DNA from 3 places in the Pseudomonas sp. A34-9 genome. Region 2 is predicted to be linked to each of the others. Evidence: predicted binding sites of a transcription regulator. Region 2 holds the regulator's gene; each other region holds the start of a gene.
What was found. The regulator sigma-54, encoded in region 2, starts transcription at its own class of promoters, with help from an activator protein. The targets are predictions, from matches to a motif close to ANTGGCATNNANNTTGCTNT.
Positions count from the first base shown of each region.

Region 1: glnA (type I glutamate--ammonia ligase) is a predicted target of sigma-54. The motif match lies at 2,456-2,475, and genes of this name have one in related genera.
Region 3: glnK (P-II family nitrogen regulator) is a predicted target of sigma-54. The motif match lies at 2,366-2,385, and genes of this name have one in related genera.

Region 1 is NZ_CP119967.1:405,694-410,872, forward strand. Features, by position in the region: gene P3G59_RS01800 (DUF4124 domain-containing protein) at 1-136, opposite strand, end outside; gene P3G59_RS01805 (DUF4124 domain-containing protein) at 133-645, opposite strand; gene glnA (type I glutamate--ammonia ligase) at 954-2,360, opposite strand; gene thiI (tRNA uracil 4-sulfurtransferase ThiI) at 2,690-4,144, shown strand; gene typA (translational GTPase TypA) at 4,284-5,179, shown strand, end outside.
Region 2 is NZ_CP119967.1:1,040,886-1,046,064, reverse strand. Features, by position in the region: gene P3G59_RS04430 (KpsF/GutQ family sugar-phosphate isomerase) at 1-656, shown strand, start outside; gene P3G59_RS04425 (HAD family hydrolase) at 656-1,180, shown strand; gene lptC (LPS export ABC transporter periplasmic protein LptC) at 1,189-1,761, shown strand; gene lptA (lipopolysaccharide transport periplasmic protein LptA) at 1,748-2,293, shown strand; gene lptB (LPS export ABC transporter ATP-binding protein) at 2,293-3,018, shown strand; gene P3G59_RS04405 (RNA polymerase factor sigma-54) at 3,206-4,699, shown strand; gene raiA (ribosome-associated translation inhibitor RaiA) at 4,773-5,081, shown strand; gene ptsN (PTS IIA-like nitrogen regulatory protein PtsN) at 5,094-5,179, shown strand, end outside.
Region 3 is NZ_CP119967.1:6,299,846-6,305,024, reverse strand. Features, by position in the region: gene P3G59_RS28400 (N-acetyltransferase) at 292-837, opposite strand; gene P3G59_RS28395 (Bro-N domain-containing protein) at 1,034-1,546, opposite strand; gene P3G59_RS28390 (accessory factor UbiK family protein) at 1,913-2,173, opposite strand; gene glnK (P-II family nitrogen regulator) at 2,587-2,925, shown strand; gene P3G59_RS28380 (ammonium transporter) at 2,964-4,301, shown strand; gene P3G59_RS28375 (secondary thiamine-phosphate synthase enzyme YjbQ) at 4,517-4,942, shown strand; gene sutA (transcriptional regulator SutA) at 5,044-5,179, shown strand, end outside.

The DNA of each region.
Region 1 (5,179 bases), 640 kb from region 2:
TCGGCACCCGCTTGGCATTGCTGCGCGGTTGGTCGGTGTAGACGCGGTTGCCTTGGGCATCGATGTACGTGAAAACCTCGGCAGAGGCTTGCAGCGTTGTCAGTGCCAACGCAGCGATCAGCCACGTGCGGATCATGGCTTGTGCACTCGTTGCACGGTGAACGCCACGGGCGGGCTCTGCTGGATGATGGTCTGGCCGTCGATCACCTGGACGGCGAGACGATGTTCGCCGCGATCAATATTCACCAACTGCAGGATCGGCACGTTGCTCGGTTGGCCGTAGGGTTCGTCATCCAGGACCAGCCTCAATTGATGCGGCGGCTGCAAGCGCGGCTTGATCAGCACATTGACGGTGAAGGTGCCGTTGTTGGCGCGCAGGGCTTCTTCGGTGGGCAGGCCGGCGAGTTCCAGAATGTCATAGGCGTTGCGCGCAGGCTCACGGTTGTCGGCTTCAGGTGTTGGCGGTGCGCTGGGTGTTTGCGGCTCGACCCTGTTAAGCGGCGGCAACTCCAGCGGCTGCGCCTGCACGCCATCGGGCGAATGATCGCTGTAGACCGTATTGCCGTTGCCATCGGTGTACTTGTAGATCTGCGCGGCGGCGGGCAGGGCGATCAACAACAGGATGTAGAGAAGGGTGCGACTCATGAAAATCGACCGGGATTGAAAGCGATGGGGTGCAGCATAGGCCAGACGCGGCGGTTGGCCCAACCCGGTAAACATCTGGTAACGCCATCACCCTAACCCTCTCCCAGAGGGAGAGGGGATTGACCGGGTTGCTCTGACAAATTTTATCGACCTGAAATTGCCATGTGAACTCAGGTTCTGAAAAGCATGGAGATCAGTCCCCTCTCCCTCTGGGAGAGGGCTAGGGTGAGGGGCTTTTGATCTGCAATAAAAAAGGCCTCCCGAAGGAGGCCTCTTTCACTCACGCCGCATAGCGCAGCGCTACCGGATCAGCAGCTGTAGTACAGCTCATATTCCAGTGGGTGTACGAAGGTGCGAACCTTGATTTCTTCTTCCGATTTCAGCGCGATGTAAGCGTCGATGAAGTCGTCGGAGAATACGCCGCCCTTGGTCAGGAACGCGCGGCCCTTGTCCAGCTCTTCCAGGGCTTCTTTCAGGCTGCCGCAAACTTGCGGGATCTCTTTCGCCTCTTCAGGCGGCAGGTCATACAGGTTTTTGTCAGCCGCGTCGCCTGGGTGGATCTTGTTCTGGATACCGTCCAGGCCGGCCATCAGCAGTGCTGCGAAGGCCAGGTACGGGTTGGCAGCCGGATCCGGGAAGCGTGCTTCGATACGGCGGGCTTTCGGGCTCGACACGTAAGGAATACGGATCGAAGCGGAACGGTTGCGAGCCGAGTAGGCCAGCATCACCGGCGCTTCGAAGCCTGGTACCAGACGCTTGTAGGAGTTGGTCGCCGGGTTGGTGAAGCCGTTCAGGGCCTTACCGTGTTTGATGATGCCGCCGATAAAGTACAGAGCGGTATCGGACAGGCCGGCATAGCCTTCACCTGCGAAGGTGTTCTTGCCGTCTTTCCAGATCGACATGTGTACGTGCATGCCCGAACCGTTGTCGCCGTACAGTGGCTTCGGCATGAAGGTCGCGGTGCGGCCGTAAGCGTCAGCAACGTTGTGGACAACGTACTTCAGGGTTTGGGTTTCGTCGGCTTTCTTCACCAGGGTGTTGAACTTGACGCCGATTTCGTTCTGGCCGGCAGTTGCCACTTCGTGGTGGTGAACTTCGACGGTCAGGCCCATTTCTTCCAGTGCGTTGCACATGGAGGTACGGATTTCGTGGTCGTGGTCGAACGGTGGAACCGGGAAGTAGCCGCCTTTGACGCCTGGACGGTGACCTTTGTTGCCGCCTTCGATGTCCTGGTCGGACATCCACGAACCTTGCTCGGAGTAGATTTTGAACATCGAGCCGGAGATGTCCGACTTGAATTTCACCGAGTCAAAGATGAAGAACTCAGGCTCTGGACCGGCGAACACGGTGTCACCGATACCGGTGGCTTTCAGGTGTTCTTCGGCACGCTTGGCGATCGCACGTGGGTCGCGGTCGTAGCCTTGCATGCTCGAAGGTTCAATGATGTCGCACACCAGGATCAGGGTGGCGTCTTCGGTGAACGGGTCGAGAACGGCAGTTTCGTCAACCGGCATCAGGATCATGTCGGAGGCTTCGATGCCTTTCCAGCCAGCGATGGAGGAACCGTCGAACATTTTGCCGACTTCGAAGAAGTCTTCATCCAGCGCATCGCGAGCCGGCATGGTCACGTGGTGCTGAGTGCCTTTGGTGTCCGTGAAGCGCAGATCAATCCACTTGACGTCATGATCTTTGATGAGTTGAACCGTCTTCGACATATGTCCTCCGGGTGGCTTCGGGCTTAGTAATGGATGCCCTTAGAATTTGGGTGATGCCGGCGCGAATACTCTGCCAAGGCAACCTGCCTCACAAGGCAGCAAATTGCATGCCAGTGCCCCAGCATGGGTTTTTTGCCCCAATTTCACGCTTATTAAGGTGTAAAGCGCCTGAATGCGGAAAATCTCGCCCTCTAATGTAGCGCCTTGAATCAAAAATGACCCGTTTTGGTGCGCACAAAACCTTCTGCACATTAACTGGTTAAACCTTGAGCAATTTCCGCTATAATCCGCGCCCCCCTTTTTCGGCTGGCCGTTCGCGCGCTGTTTTCATGAAACTAATCGTAAAAGTCTTCCCCGAGATCACCATCAAAAGCCGACCTGTCCGGACGAAGTTCATCCGCCAGTTGGCCAAGAACATCCGCACCGTGCTCCGCGACCTGGACCCGGCCGTGGTGGTGAACGGCGTGTGGGACAATCTCGAGCTGGAAACCCGCGTTACCGACCCCAAAGCCTTGAAAGAGATGGGTGAGCGCCTGACCTGCATGCCGGGCATCGCGCACTTTCTGCAGATCGACGAGTACCCGCTGGGCGACTTTGACGACATCACCGAGAAGTGCAAACAGCACTACGGCGATGCGCTGGCCGGAAAGATTTTCTCGGTACGTTGCAAGCGCGCCGGCAAGCACACCTTCAGCTCGATGGACGTCGAAAAATACGTCGGCAGCAAGCTGCGCCGTGAGTGCGGTGCTGCCGGTATCGACCTGAAAGCGCCGGAAATCGAAGTTCGCATCGAAGTTCGCGACAAACGGTTGTTTGTTATCCACAGCCAGCACAACGGCATCGGCGGCTACCCGCTCGGCGCCCTCGAGCAGACGCTGGTATTGATGTCCGGCGGCTTTGACTCGACCGTTGCGGCCTACCAGATCATTCGTCGCGGCCTGATGACGCACTTCTGCTTCTTCAATCTGGGCGGTCGTGCCCATGAATTGGGCGTGATGGAAGTCGCGCATTTCATCTGGAAGAAGTACGGCAGCTCGCAACGCGTGCTATTTGTCAGTGTTCCGTTCGAAGAAGTGCTGGGCGAAATTCTCGGCAAAGTCGATAACAGTCATATGGGCGTCGTATTGAAGCGTATGATGTTGCGCGCGGCCTCCAACATCGCCGACCGCCTGCAGATCGAGGCGCTGGTCACTGGCGAGGCGATCTCCCAGGTGTCGAGCCAGACGCTGCCGAACCTGTCGGTGATCGACTGTGTGACCGACAAACTGGTCCTGCGTCCGCTGATCGTGGCGCACAAGCAGGACATCATCGACACGGCCAACGAGATCGGCACTGCCGATTTCGCCCGGCACATGCCGGAATACTGCGGCGTTATCTCGGTCAATCCGAAAACCGCCGCCAAACGCGGTCGCGTTGAACACGAAGAGAAAGAATTCGACATGGCAGTCCTCGAGCGTGCGCTCGAAAACGCCAAACTGGTGCCGATCGATCGGGTGATCGACGAATTGGGCCAGGACGTACAGATTGAAGAAGTCAGCGAAGCACTGGCCGGCCAGATCGTGATCGACATCCGTCACCCGGATGCCGCCGAGGATGAGCCGCTGGAACTCGCTGGCGTAGAAGTACAGACGATGCCGTTCTACGCAGTGAACGCTCGTTTCAAGGAGCTGGATCCGACTCGCCAGTACCTGCTGTATTGCGACAAAGGCGTGATGAGTCGCCTGCATGCTCACCATTTGCTCAGTGAGGGGCATGCCAATGTGCGCGTTTATCGACCGAGCTAAGTGCCCGGGGCTGTTTGCCTGTGGCCTGCGTCACCGGCCCCCCGACACCGCCGTCAAGCTGTAACGGCCATGCCGGACACTACTGCTAATCGCTGCCAAGACTTGTCAGCAAACCGAATCCTCTGATCGAGATACACAAGTGATCGAAAATCTACGCAACATCGCCATCATCGCCCACGTTGACCATGGTAAAACCACCCTGGTAGACAAACTCCTGCGTCAATCCGGCACTCTGGAGCGCAACGAGCTCAACGACGAGCGCGTGATGGACTCCAACGACCAGGAAAAAGAGCGCGGTATTACCATTCTGGCGAAAAACACCGCCATCAACTGGAACGGCTACCACATCAACATCGTGGACACCCCGGGCCACGCCGACTTCGGCGGCGAAGTTGAACGCGTAATGTCGATGGTTGACTCCGTTCTGCTGCTGGTTGACGCTCAAGACGGCCCTATGCCGCAAACCCGTTTCGTGACCAAGAAGGCTTTCGAAGCCGGCCTGCGTCCAATCGTGGTGATCAACAAGGTTGACCGTCCAGGCGCGCGTCCGGACTGGGTTCTGGACCAGATCTTCGACCTGTTCGACAACCTCGGTGCGACCGAAGAACAACTGGACTTCCAGGTTGTTTACGCCTCGGCCCTGAACGGCATTGCCGGTCTGGATCACACCGACATGGCTGAAGACATGACCCCGCTGTACCAAGCGGTAGTCGACCACGTTCCGCCTCCGGCCGTTGACCGTGACGGTCCGTTCCAGATGCAGATCTCCGCTCTGGACTACAACAGCTTCCTGGGTGTTATCGGTGTTGGCCGTATCGCTCGTGGTCGCGTCAAGCCGAACACCCCGGTTGTCGCTATCAGCGCCGACGGCAAGCGCCGCAACGGTCGTATCCTGAAGCTGATGGGTCACCACGGTCTGCACCGCATTGACGTTGAAGAAGCAGCGGCCGGCGACATCGTCTGCATCAGCGGCTTCGACGAGCTGTTCATCTCCGACACTCTGTGCGATATCAACACCGTCGAGGCGATGAAGCC
Region 2 (5,179 bases):
TCGTGACCTTGCTGCCGCTGATCAAACGTCTGGGCATCCAGCTGATCAGCGTCACCGGCAACCCGCAATCGCCACTGGCCAAGGCGGCCGAAGTCAATCTCAACGTTCACGTCGAACACGAAGCCTGCCCGCTGAACCTGGCCCCGACCTCGTCGACGACAGCGGCACTGGTCATGGGCGATGCGCTGGCCGTCGCGCTCCTGGAAGCACGCGGTTTCACCGCCGAAGACTTCGCCTTCTCCCACCCGGGCGGCGCGCTCGGTCGTCGCCTGTTGCTGAAAGTGGAAAACGTCATGCACGCCGGGCAGGAGTTGCCGCAAGTACAGCGCGGCACGCTGCTCAAGGACGCACTGATGGAAATGACCCGTAAAGGTCTGGGCATGACCGTTATCCTTGAAACTGACGGTACACTCGCCGGGATTTTCACTGACGGCGACTTGCGCCGCACGCTGGACCGCAGCATTGACATCCGCAGCGCCACCATCGACCAGGTCATGACCGCTCACGGCAAGACTGCCCGCCCGGAAATGCTGGCCGCCGAAGCCCTGAAAATCATGGAAGACCACCGAATCAACGCATTGGTAGTCGTAGACGAGGAAGACCGCCCGGTCGGCGCCTTCAACCTCTCCGATCTGCTGCGTGCAGGAGTCATGTAATGAGCAACGATCTGCTGCAACGCGGCAAAGCGATCAAACTGGCGGTTTTCGACGTCGACGGCGTCCTCACCGACGGTCGCCTGTACTTCCTTGAAGACGGTAGCGAGTTCAAGACCTTCAACACCCTCGACGGTCAAGGCATCAAAATGCTGATGAACGCCGGCGTGCAGACCGCTATCATCAGCGGCCGCAAGACACCCGTCGTTGAACGTCGAGCGAAAAACCTGGGAATTCCCCACCTGTTTCAGGGCCGCGAAGACAAATTGGTCGTTCTCGACGGCCTGCTTGAGCAACTGGGCCTAAGCTATGAAGAAGTCGCCTACCTCGGTGACGATCTGCCTGACCTGCCGGTGATTCGCCGTGTTGGCCTGGGCATGGCCGTCGCCAACGCCGCCGATTTCGTCCGCGAGCACGCCCATGGCGTAACCCGCGCCCGTGGTGGCGAAGGGGCCGCCCGCGAATTCTGCGAATTGATCCTGCGCGCCCAGGGCCGCCTCGATGCGGCCAACGCCGCGTACCTGTGAGCCAAACCATGTTTAGCAAAAAATTTCGCAACTTCCTGCTGTTCGGCTGTATCGCGGCGATATTCGCCGCGGTGGGCTACTGGAACATCAGTCCGGAACGCTTCCTCGACAAGCCACCGGTGACGTCGGTCGAAACGCCTATCGACTGGTATGCAACCAACACGCATACCCTGCAATATCTGCCGGACGGCAAAGTGCAGTATGAAATGACCTCCGACAAGGCCGAGCACGTCAAGGCAACCGATATCACTCTGGTCACCAAGCCCGACCTGAACATGTACCGCGGAACGGAGTTTCCGTGGCACGTGACCAGCGAGCGTGGCGAAGTGAATTCGGGCGGCACCCAAGTCGAATTGATCGATTCGGTACGCATCAAGCGCACCGATGAGCAGAACCGCGATCTGTTGGTTACCTCCACGCGCATGACCGTGTTCCCTCAGGAGCAATATGCGCAGACCGAGCAACCCGTTAGAATCGACGGCGCTGGCGGTGTATCGACTGGCGTTGGAATGAAAGCGTACCTGAAGGAAAGCAGGATACACCTGCTATCGAACGTAAGAGGACAGTATGAGGCTCGTTAAAACCCTCCCTATTTTGCTCAGTCTGGGCGCAGCACTGGGAAGCGTGAGCGCCTGGGCTCTGCCGAACGATCAGCAGCAACCTATCCGCATTCAGGCCGACGACGCCCAACTGGACGACAAGAACGGCATCGCCACCTACAAGGGTGACGTGATCATCACCCAGGGCTCGATGAAGGTGACCGGTAATACCGTGACCATCACCCGCACCCCGGCTGGCGATATCGATGTCGTGACGTCGGTGGGCAACCTCGCCTACTTCGAACAACTGCAGACCGCTGGCGACACCAAGCCGGTTCAGGGCTGGGGCGTGACGATCCAGTACCACGCCGCGCAGAACCGCGTTGTGCTGATCGACAAGGCCAAGGTGGTCGACAAGGACAACAACACGACTCAGGGCGAGAAAATCGTCTATGACACCGTGAAGAAACTGGCCAGCGCCGGTCGCGCTACCGGCAGCAAGGTCACCGAAGCGCGTCCGCGCATCGATATGGTGATCCAGCCGAAGAAGAAAACCGACGAGAAAACCCAGTAATGGCAACTCTGAAAGCTCAGCACCTGGCCAAGGCCTATAAAAGCCGCCAGGTCGTGCGTGATGTCAGCCTGTCGATCGACAGCGGCCAGATCGTCGGCCTGCTCGGCCCGAACGGCGCCGGCAAGACGACCTGCTTCTACATGATCGTCGGCCTGGTACAGGCCGATCAGGGCCGCGTGCTGATCGATGATCTGGACGTCAGCCACCAGCCGATGCACGGTCGTGCAAAGGCCGGGATCGGCTACCTGCCGCAAGAAGCGTCGATCTTCCGCAAACTGTCGGTGGCCGACAACATCATGGCCATCCTCGAGACCCGCCAGGAGCTCGACAAGGCCGGCCGTCGCAAGGAGCTGGAAAGCCTGCTGCAGGAATTCCACATCACCCACATCCGCGACAACCTCGGCATGAGCCTGTCCGGTGGTGAGCGCCGCCGTGTGGAGATCGCTCGCGCGCTGGCAACGGCACCGAAATTCATCCTGCTCGACGAACCGTTCGCCGGTGTCGACCCGATTTCCGTCGGCGACATCAAGCAGATCATCCACCACCTCAAGGCCAAGGGCATTGGTGTACTGATCACCGACCACAACGTCCGTGAGACGCTGGATATCTGCGAAACCGCTTACATCGTCAACGACGGTCAGTTGATTGCCGAGGGCGATGCAGAGACCATCCTGGCCAACGATCTGGTCAAGGAAGTGTATCTGGGCCACGAGTTCCGCCTGTAAGCGCAACAGTGCCCGGTGCGCCGCCCGGGCGCTGTATCGATTCAAGCAGGATTTAATACGCTTTAATTGTTACAGCGCTCTAGGCAAACACTTCAGTTTCAGGCATATAATTTGCTTAAGTTTGGCGCTTCGGCGCCCTGTAGTGGATGGCGCATAGCGCCGGCGAATAAGGTGTTAAGCCCCTGCCATGAAACCATCGCTAGTCTTGAGAATGGGCCAGCAGCTGACGATGACACCGCAGCTGCAACAGGCCATCCGTCTGCTCCAATTGTCGACCCTGGATCTGCAACAGGAAATCCAGGAGGCTCTGGAATCCAATCCGATGCTCGAACGCCAGGAAGAAGGCGACGACTTCGACAATTCCGACCCCTTGGCTGACAACGCCGAGCAGAAGCCCAATACCGAGATCCAGGAACCGTCCTATCAGGAAACTGCCCCGACGGTGGATAACCTCGAGGAGGGCGAATGGAACGAGCGCATCCCCAACGAGCTTCCGGTCGACACCGCCTGGGAAGACGTCTACCAGACCAGTGCCAGCAGCCTGCCAAGCAGCGATGATGACGAGTGGGACTTCACCACCCGCACCTCCGCCGGCGAGAGCCTGCAAAGCCACCTGCTTTGGCAACTGAACCTTGCACCGATGTCCGACACCGATCGCCTGATCGCCGTGACCCTGATTGATTGCATCAACAATCAGGGCTACCTGGATGAAACCCTCGAGGAAATCCTCGAAGCGTTCGATCCGGAACTGGACATCGAACTGGACGAAATCGAAGCCGTCCTGCACCGCATTCAACAATTTGAACCAGCCGGTATCGGCGCCCGCAACCTCGGCGAGTGCTTGCTGCTGCAGTTGCGCCAGTTGCCTGCCAAGACCCCATGGCTGGCGGAAGCCAAACGTCTGGTCACCGACTATATCGACCTGCTCGGCAGCCGCGACTACAGCCAGTTGATGCGCCGGATGAAGCTCAAGGAAGACGAACTGCGCCAGGTCATCGAACTGGTGCAGAGCCTGAATCCGCGCCCGGGTTCGCAGATCGAGTCAACCGAAGCCGAATACGTCGTCCCTGACGTCATCGTGCGCAAGGACAACGAGCGCTGGCTGGTCGAACTCAATCAGGAATCGGTGCCACGCTTGCGCGTCAACGCCCAGTACGCCGGTTTCGTCCGTCGTGCCGACACCAGCGCCGACAACACCTTCATGCGCAATCAGTTGCAGGAAGCCCGCTGGTTCATCAAGAGCCTGCAGAGCCGCAACGAAACCCTGATGAAAGTTGCCACCCAGATCGTCGAGCATCAGCGCGGTTTTCTGGAGTACGGCGACGAAGCCATGAAGCCGTTGGTCCTGCATGACATCGCCGAAGCGGTCGGCATGCATGAATCAACGATTTCCCGGGTGACCACGCAGAAATTCATGCATACCCCGCGCGGTATTTATGAACTGAAATACTTTTTCTCCAGCCACGTCAGCACCTCCGAAGGCGGCGAATGCTCGTCCACGGCGATCCGCGCGATCATCAAGAAACTGGTTGCCGCGGAAAATCAGAAAAAGCCGTTGAGTGACAGCAAGATCGCTGGTTTACTGGAGGCACAAGGCATTCAGGTGGCTCGCCGCACCGTCGCCAAGTACCGCGAATCCCTCGGGATCGCGCCTTCGAGCGAACGCAAGCGGTTGATGTAAGCCACGTTACAGCGTTCCAGTGGCAGGCTATCCAGCCTGCCGCTTTATGCACTGGCAACGAAGGAGAAGCTGTATGCAAGTCAACATCAGTGGACACCAACTGGAAGTGACCCAACCTCTGCGTTCCTACATCGAGGAAAAACTCCAACGACTGGAGCGACATTTCGACAAAATCACCAACGTGCAAGTCACGATGTGCGTCGAAAAGCTGAAGCAGAAAATCGAAGCCACCTTGCATATACCCGGCAGCGAAGTGGTCGCCAACGCAGAAGATACTGACATGTACGCTGCGATCGACTCACTCACCGACAAGCTGGATCGCCAACTCAAAAAGCATAAGGAAAAGACCCAGAGCCTCCTCCAGGGCGCGACCGGTCGTTAACATCCCTAACCCATGATCCGACTTGAAAGTATCCTGACCCCCGGCCGTTCCCTCGTGAACGTGCCGGGCGGCAGTAAAAAGAAAGCCCTCGAACAAAT
Region 3 (5,179 bases), 1.3 Mb from region 2:
CTGCAACGCCAGGAGCTAAAGAATCGCTGCGACTACTCCTCCAAACACAAAAAAGGCGTCCTATGGACGCCTTTTTATTTTTGACTCAGGATCTTCTACCGGCTAGCGGACCGCTTGGCTCAAGCTCTGGCCCACATGTAACAGCAACTTCAATAAATCGCCGTTGGTTGGCTGACATATCCCCAGCCAACCGGAGTGCTTCGAGATGTAGTTCAACAATCTGAAGAAGCTTTGCCTTTCGCTTTTTTGGGCTCATACGCACCTCGTGCGATTGGGTTGTTGGTTTCGATGTTATTGACCGTCCACAGAAATGACAAGCCGGTTGGTGTGGTCGAATTCGAACCCCAGTTTCCAGTAGTAAAAAACAACATTCGGATCAGGATCCTGAATCTCGATTTCTTTGCATCCTAGCGCTCGCGCATAGTGATCTGCGACAAGCAGAGCAATCGGCGCGATCCTGCCGCGAAGCGGGTGCGCCCTATCCGGATGACCTTCCAACAGAATAATCTTTAAGCAGATAGAGCTTGCGCGCGGGGTCGCATAGCACATGCCGCAAAGAATCTGTTTGTACCATATAGCCAAATCCAGACCTTTCGCATCTTTACTTTTCCAGTCTGCAACGTCATCCCAAGGAAAAATTGTTGGCCCCTCCCAGAGAAAGTATTGCTTTATCGCTGCTGGGGTAATTGGCTCAAATTTGACCGCTGCTGCATCAATATTTGGGATTCTCGGGGCAATGTCCTTGAGAAAGAATTTGTAGGCGATCTTTCGCGAGTTTGATCTGAATGTCTGGTTACGAAGATCCGTTGCTTTGCCTTTCCTTCTCATTGTTTTCATCTGTTTGGATCTGGTCGCAGAAGATAGCCAGCAGAGAGGGGGCAGCGAAATCAGACGTGGGGGACGCGTTTTGTAGGACGTTACTTCTGTGAGTGGAGGATTTCGGAGTAGGGGGGGTGGAGATAACGAAGACACAAAAAAGGTCATTTCAGTGGTATCACTGAAATGACCTTTGGTGAGGTTGCAGCGCAAAAATTCAGATCAATTGCAGAGCTTTTCTCCACCATGAGTTCACAACCGTGCGGTTTACTTGTTCTCGCTCCGTCACCATGTGTGGCACATCCTGCAACCGAATCCACGGCTGGTTATTCCAGTGCAACAAACTCAACGACATATCCGGCCAACTGAGCAGGCTCAGGTGTGGGCGTTCGCTTGTGGTGGGCGCTTGAGTGTCGCGCAGGGTGGGAATGACCTGATGGGTGAGCCATTCGCGCAGCGCTCGGTATTCGGGGCAGTAGTGGTAGACGAGGAGGGCGTAGATACCGGATTCGCTGATCAGCAGGGTGTTTTCGATCTGGTGGTGGATCAGGGTTTTGCGGGTTTGGTATTGGTCGGGGTCGAGTTTTCGCAGCATGCGTTCGTTGAGGTAGATGTGGACCAATCGCCCGAGGTCGCGGGCGGAGAACCAGGGTTGGTTCTGGATGAGGAGGGCGTGGAGGGGAAGTTTGTGGCGGGTGAAGAGGTAAGGCTTTAAATAGGTTTCTTCCATGGTGCAGTTCTCGGGGTCGAATTGAGAATACTGCCTCTGAACGTCGCCAAACGAAAAGGGTGGCAGCTATGCGCAGGTTGGCGAACCGGGAACCCCGAAATCCGGCAGACCCGAAAGTCTCCCACGCAAAGCCGCCATAACTCGAGAGGGGGAAAAGCGCCCTGTACGAATGTGGTCGTTCTTGCGTCGAGGATTTCCAGGTCGCCAAACCCGGTGCTGAACATTCAGCATCGGGTGAGCTTAGAAACCTGGGCTTTTCGGCGCAATCGGACGGCGGTGGTGCAAGTTGTAGGACGTTGCCGAGATGATTGAAGGGCTGAAGATCAAAAGATCGCAGCCTTCGGCAGCTCCTACAGGGGGAGCGGATTATTCAGCAGGCGGCGTCAGCTTCGCTTCCATCTCGGCAACTTTGGCTTCGAGGCTCTCGAGGCGGGCACGAGTGCGTGCCAGTACAACCATCTGACTATCAAACTCTTCACGGCTGACCAGGTCGAGTTTGCTGAAGGCGCTTTGCAGCAGCATCTTGAACTGGCTTTCGATTTCGGCTTTCGGCAGCGGGGTGTCGCCGCTGAACAGGCGGGAGGCGGTGCCGCTCAGGGCGTCGAGGAAGTCTTTAGGCGCGAGCATGGTGGATGTCCTGGAAACAATGGCCGGCAGTGTATCACGCAGTGTCTATAGTCAATCTCGCGGTCAGGGATGCACGCTTTTCGCGCAGGCGGACGGACGGCGACGCACCGTTGTTGTGCGTATACGCAGGGCCTTTAGCACGGGATGGCGTGCGGCAGCGGCCAAGGGATTGAAATCAGGGGATTTTGGCGAGATGGCAAGGTTTCTGCTTAGTCACCTTCGACCCATGCACTGATGCAGTCGCTGTGACGAATGCAGTGCGGCAGACGGAGCGGGGAGTTTCGTCAGCAGCGGTTAGCTGGCGTCAGTCGGGCAGGTAAGGCCGACGATGCGTTACAAAGCCAGGCACTGCGCTTAGACTTGAGTCGGGTTTGTTTTCCTGGGGCAAGTCCACCAATTCGGGAGAGAGTTTCATGAAGCTAGTCACTGCCATCATCAAGCCGTTCAAGTTGGACGACGTGCGCGAGTCGCTGTCCGAAATCGGCGTGCAGGGCATTACCGTTACTGAAGTCAAAGGCTTCGGCCGGCAGAAGGGTCACACCGAGCTGTATCGCGGCGCGGAATATGTGGTCGATTTTCTGCCCAAGGTGAAAATCGACGTGGCCATCGACGACAAGGATCTGGACCGGGTGATCGAGGCGATCACCAAGGCGGCCAACACCGGCAAGATCGGTGACGGCAAGATCTTCGTGGTCAATCTGGAACAGGCGATTCGCATCCGTACCGGCGAAACCGATACCGACGCGATTTAAACGCCGCCACAAACCCCAACGCCCCAGGAGAAAACAATATGACTCTGCGTAAATTCGCAGGGCTAGGAGCCCTGTTGTCCATCGTAATGCCCAGCCTTGCCATGGCGGCAGACGAAGTGGCGGCCCCAGTCCTCAATTCCGGCGACACTGCCTGGATGCTCACCTCGACAGCCCTCGTGCTGTTCATGACCATCCCCGGCCTGGCGCTGTTCTACGGCGGCATGGTTCGCTCCAAAAACATTCTTTCCGTGATGATGCAGTGCTTCGCCATTACCGGTCTGATCAGCGTCCTGTGGGTCATTTATGGCTACAGCATCGCGTTCGACACCACCGGCATGGAGCAGGGCGTCGTCAACTTCAACTCCTTTGTCGGCGGCTTCGGCAAGGCGTTCCTCGCCGGCATCACGCCAGCCAGCCTGACCGGGCCTGCGGCGTTGTTCCCCGAGGCGGTATTCGTCACCTTCCAGATGACCTTCGCGATCATCACCCCGGCGCTGATCGTCGGTGCGTTCGCCGAGCGGATGAAGTTCTCCGCGATGCTGATCTTCATGGGCATCTGGTTCACCCTGGTATACGCACCGATTGCGCACATGGTCTGGTCCGGTAACGGCGGCCTGTTGTGGGACTGGGGCGTGCTCGACTTCGCGGGCGGCACCGTGGTGCACATCAACGCCGGTGTAGCCGGTCTGATCTGCTGCCTGGTACTGGGCAAGCGCAAAGGCTTCCCGACCACGCCGATGGCACCGCACAACCTCGGTTACACCCTGATGGGCGCGGCGATGCTGTGGGTTGGCTGGTTCGGCTTCAACGCCGGTTCCGCTGCGGCCGCCAACGGCACTGCCGGCATGGCGATGCTGGTCACTCAGATCGCGACCGCTGCTGCCGCGCTGGGCTGGATGTTTGCCGAGTGGATCACTCACGGCAAACCTAGCGCACTGGGCATCGCTTCGGGTGTGGTCGCCGGTCTGGTCGCGATCACTCCGGCTGCCGGCACCGTGGGCCCGATGGGCGCACTGGTCATCGGTCTGGCGGCAGGCGTGGTGTGCTTCTTCTGCGCCACTACCCTGAAACGCAAACTCGGTTATGACGACTCCCTGGACGCGTTCGGCGTACACGGTATCGGCGGTATTCTCGGTGCGGTCCTTACCGGTGTCTTCGCTGCACCATCGCTGGGTGGCTTCGGCACCGTCACCGACATCGCCGCACAAGTGTGGATTCAGTGCAAAGGCGTCGGCTTCACTGTCATCTACACGGCGATCGTCACCTTCGTCATCCTCAAGGTTCTGGACGCAGTGATGGGTCTGCGAGTGACCGAGGAAGAAGAGTCGGTCGGCCTCGATCTGGCACAACACAACGAACGCGGCTACAACCTGTAAGTACGCGCATCAAAAAACTTGCCCGGTTCGCCGGGCATTTTTTTGCCTGGAATTTGTCATTGAAGTGAAGGCTGAAAGGATTTTTCGTACGGCTTTGGTCGTGTTTACGACGGGCGTTTTTCTGCGGCCAATGGCTTACATCATTGCAGGAATATTAGGGCCTTTGTTTTTTCCCTGAGCGCGCTAGAATGCGCCCCGAACGTGCGGAGAACTGTATGTGGCAACAGACTCTGATAACCCTGCGGGCACGGCCCCGGGGCTTTCATCTGGTAACGGACGAGTTACTCGCTGGCCTGCCTGAACTCAGGGCGTGCCGGGTCGGTCTGTTGCATTTGTGGCTGCAGCATACCTCGGCGTCGTTGACCATCAACGAGAACGCCGATCCGGCGGTCCGTCGCGACTTCGAACGATTTTTCAATCGTCTGATCCCACAAGGAACAGACGGCTATGAGCATAACGACGAAGGCCTGGACGACCTCCCGGCGCACTTCAAGGCCAGCGTGCTTGGCTGCCAGATCAGCCTGCCGGTTTCGGCAGGTCGCCTGGCACTGGGCACCTGGCAAGGCGTTTATCTGGGCGAGCACCGTGATCATGGCGGTGCCCGAAAAGTCCTCGCCACCTTGCACGGTGAAGGGGCATAACCGCTGGTCAGCAGCGGTTAACGATTTTTTAACGGCGACTTTCGACAGTTGCCAAAGCTGGTCTATAACTAATCTGCTTTTCGCAAGTCATGAGGTAGAACATGAGCGACGATGATCTGGAAAACGACGACCTCGAAGTAGGCGACGAAGACGAGGCCGAGGAAGGTCTGGAAGCAGCAGCGGAAGACGTTGCTGACGACGATGGTGGCGACGATGCGCCGGCCCCGGCTGCCAAAG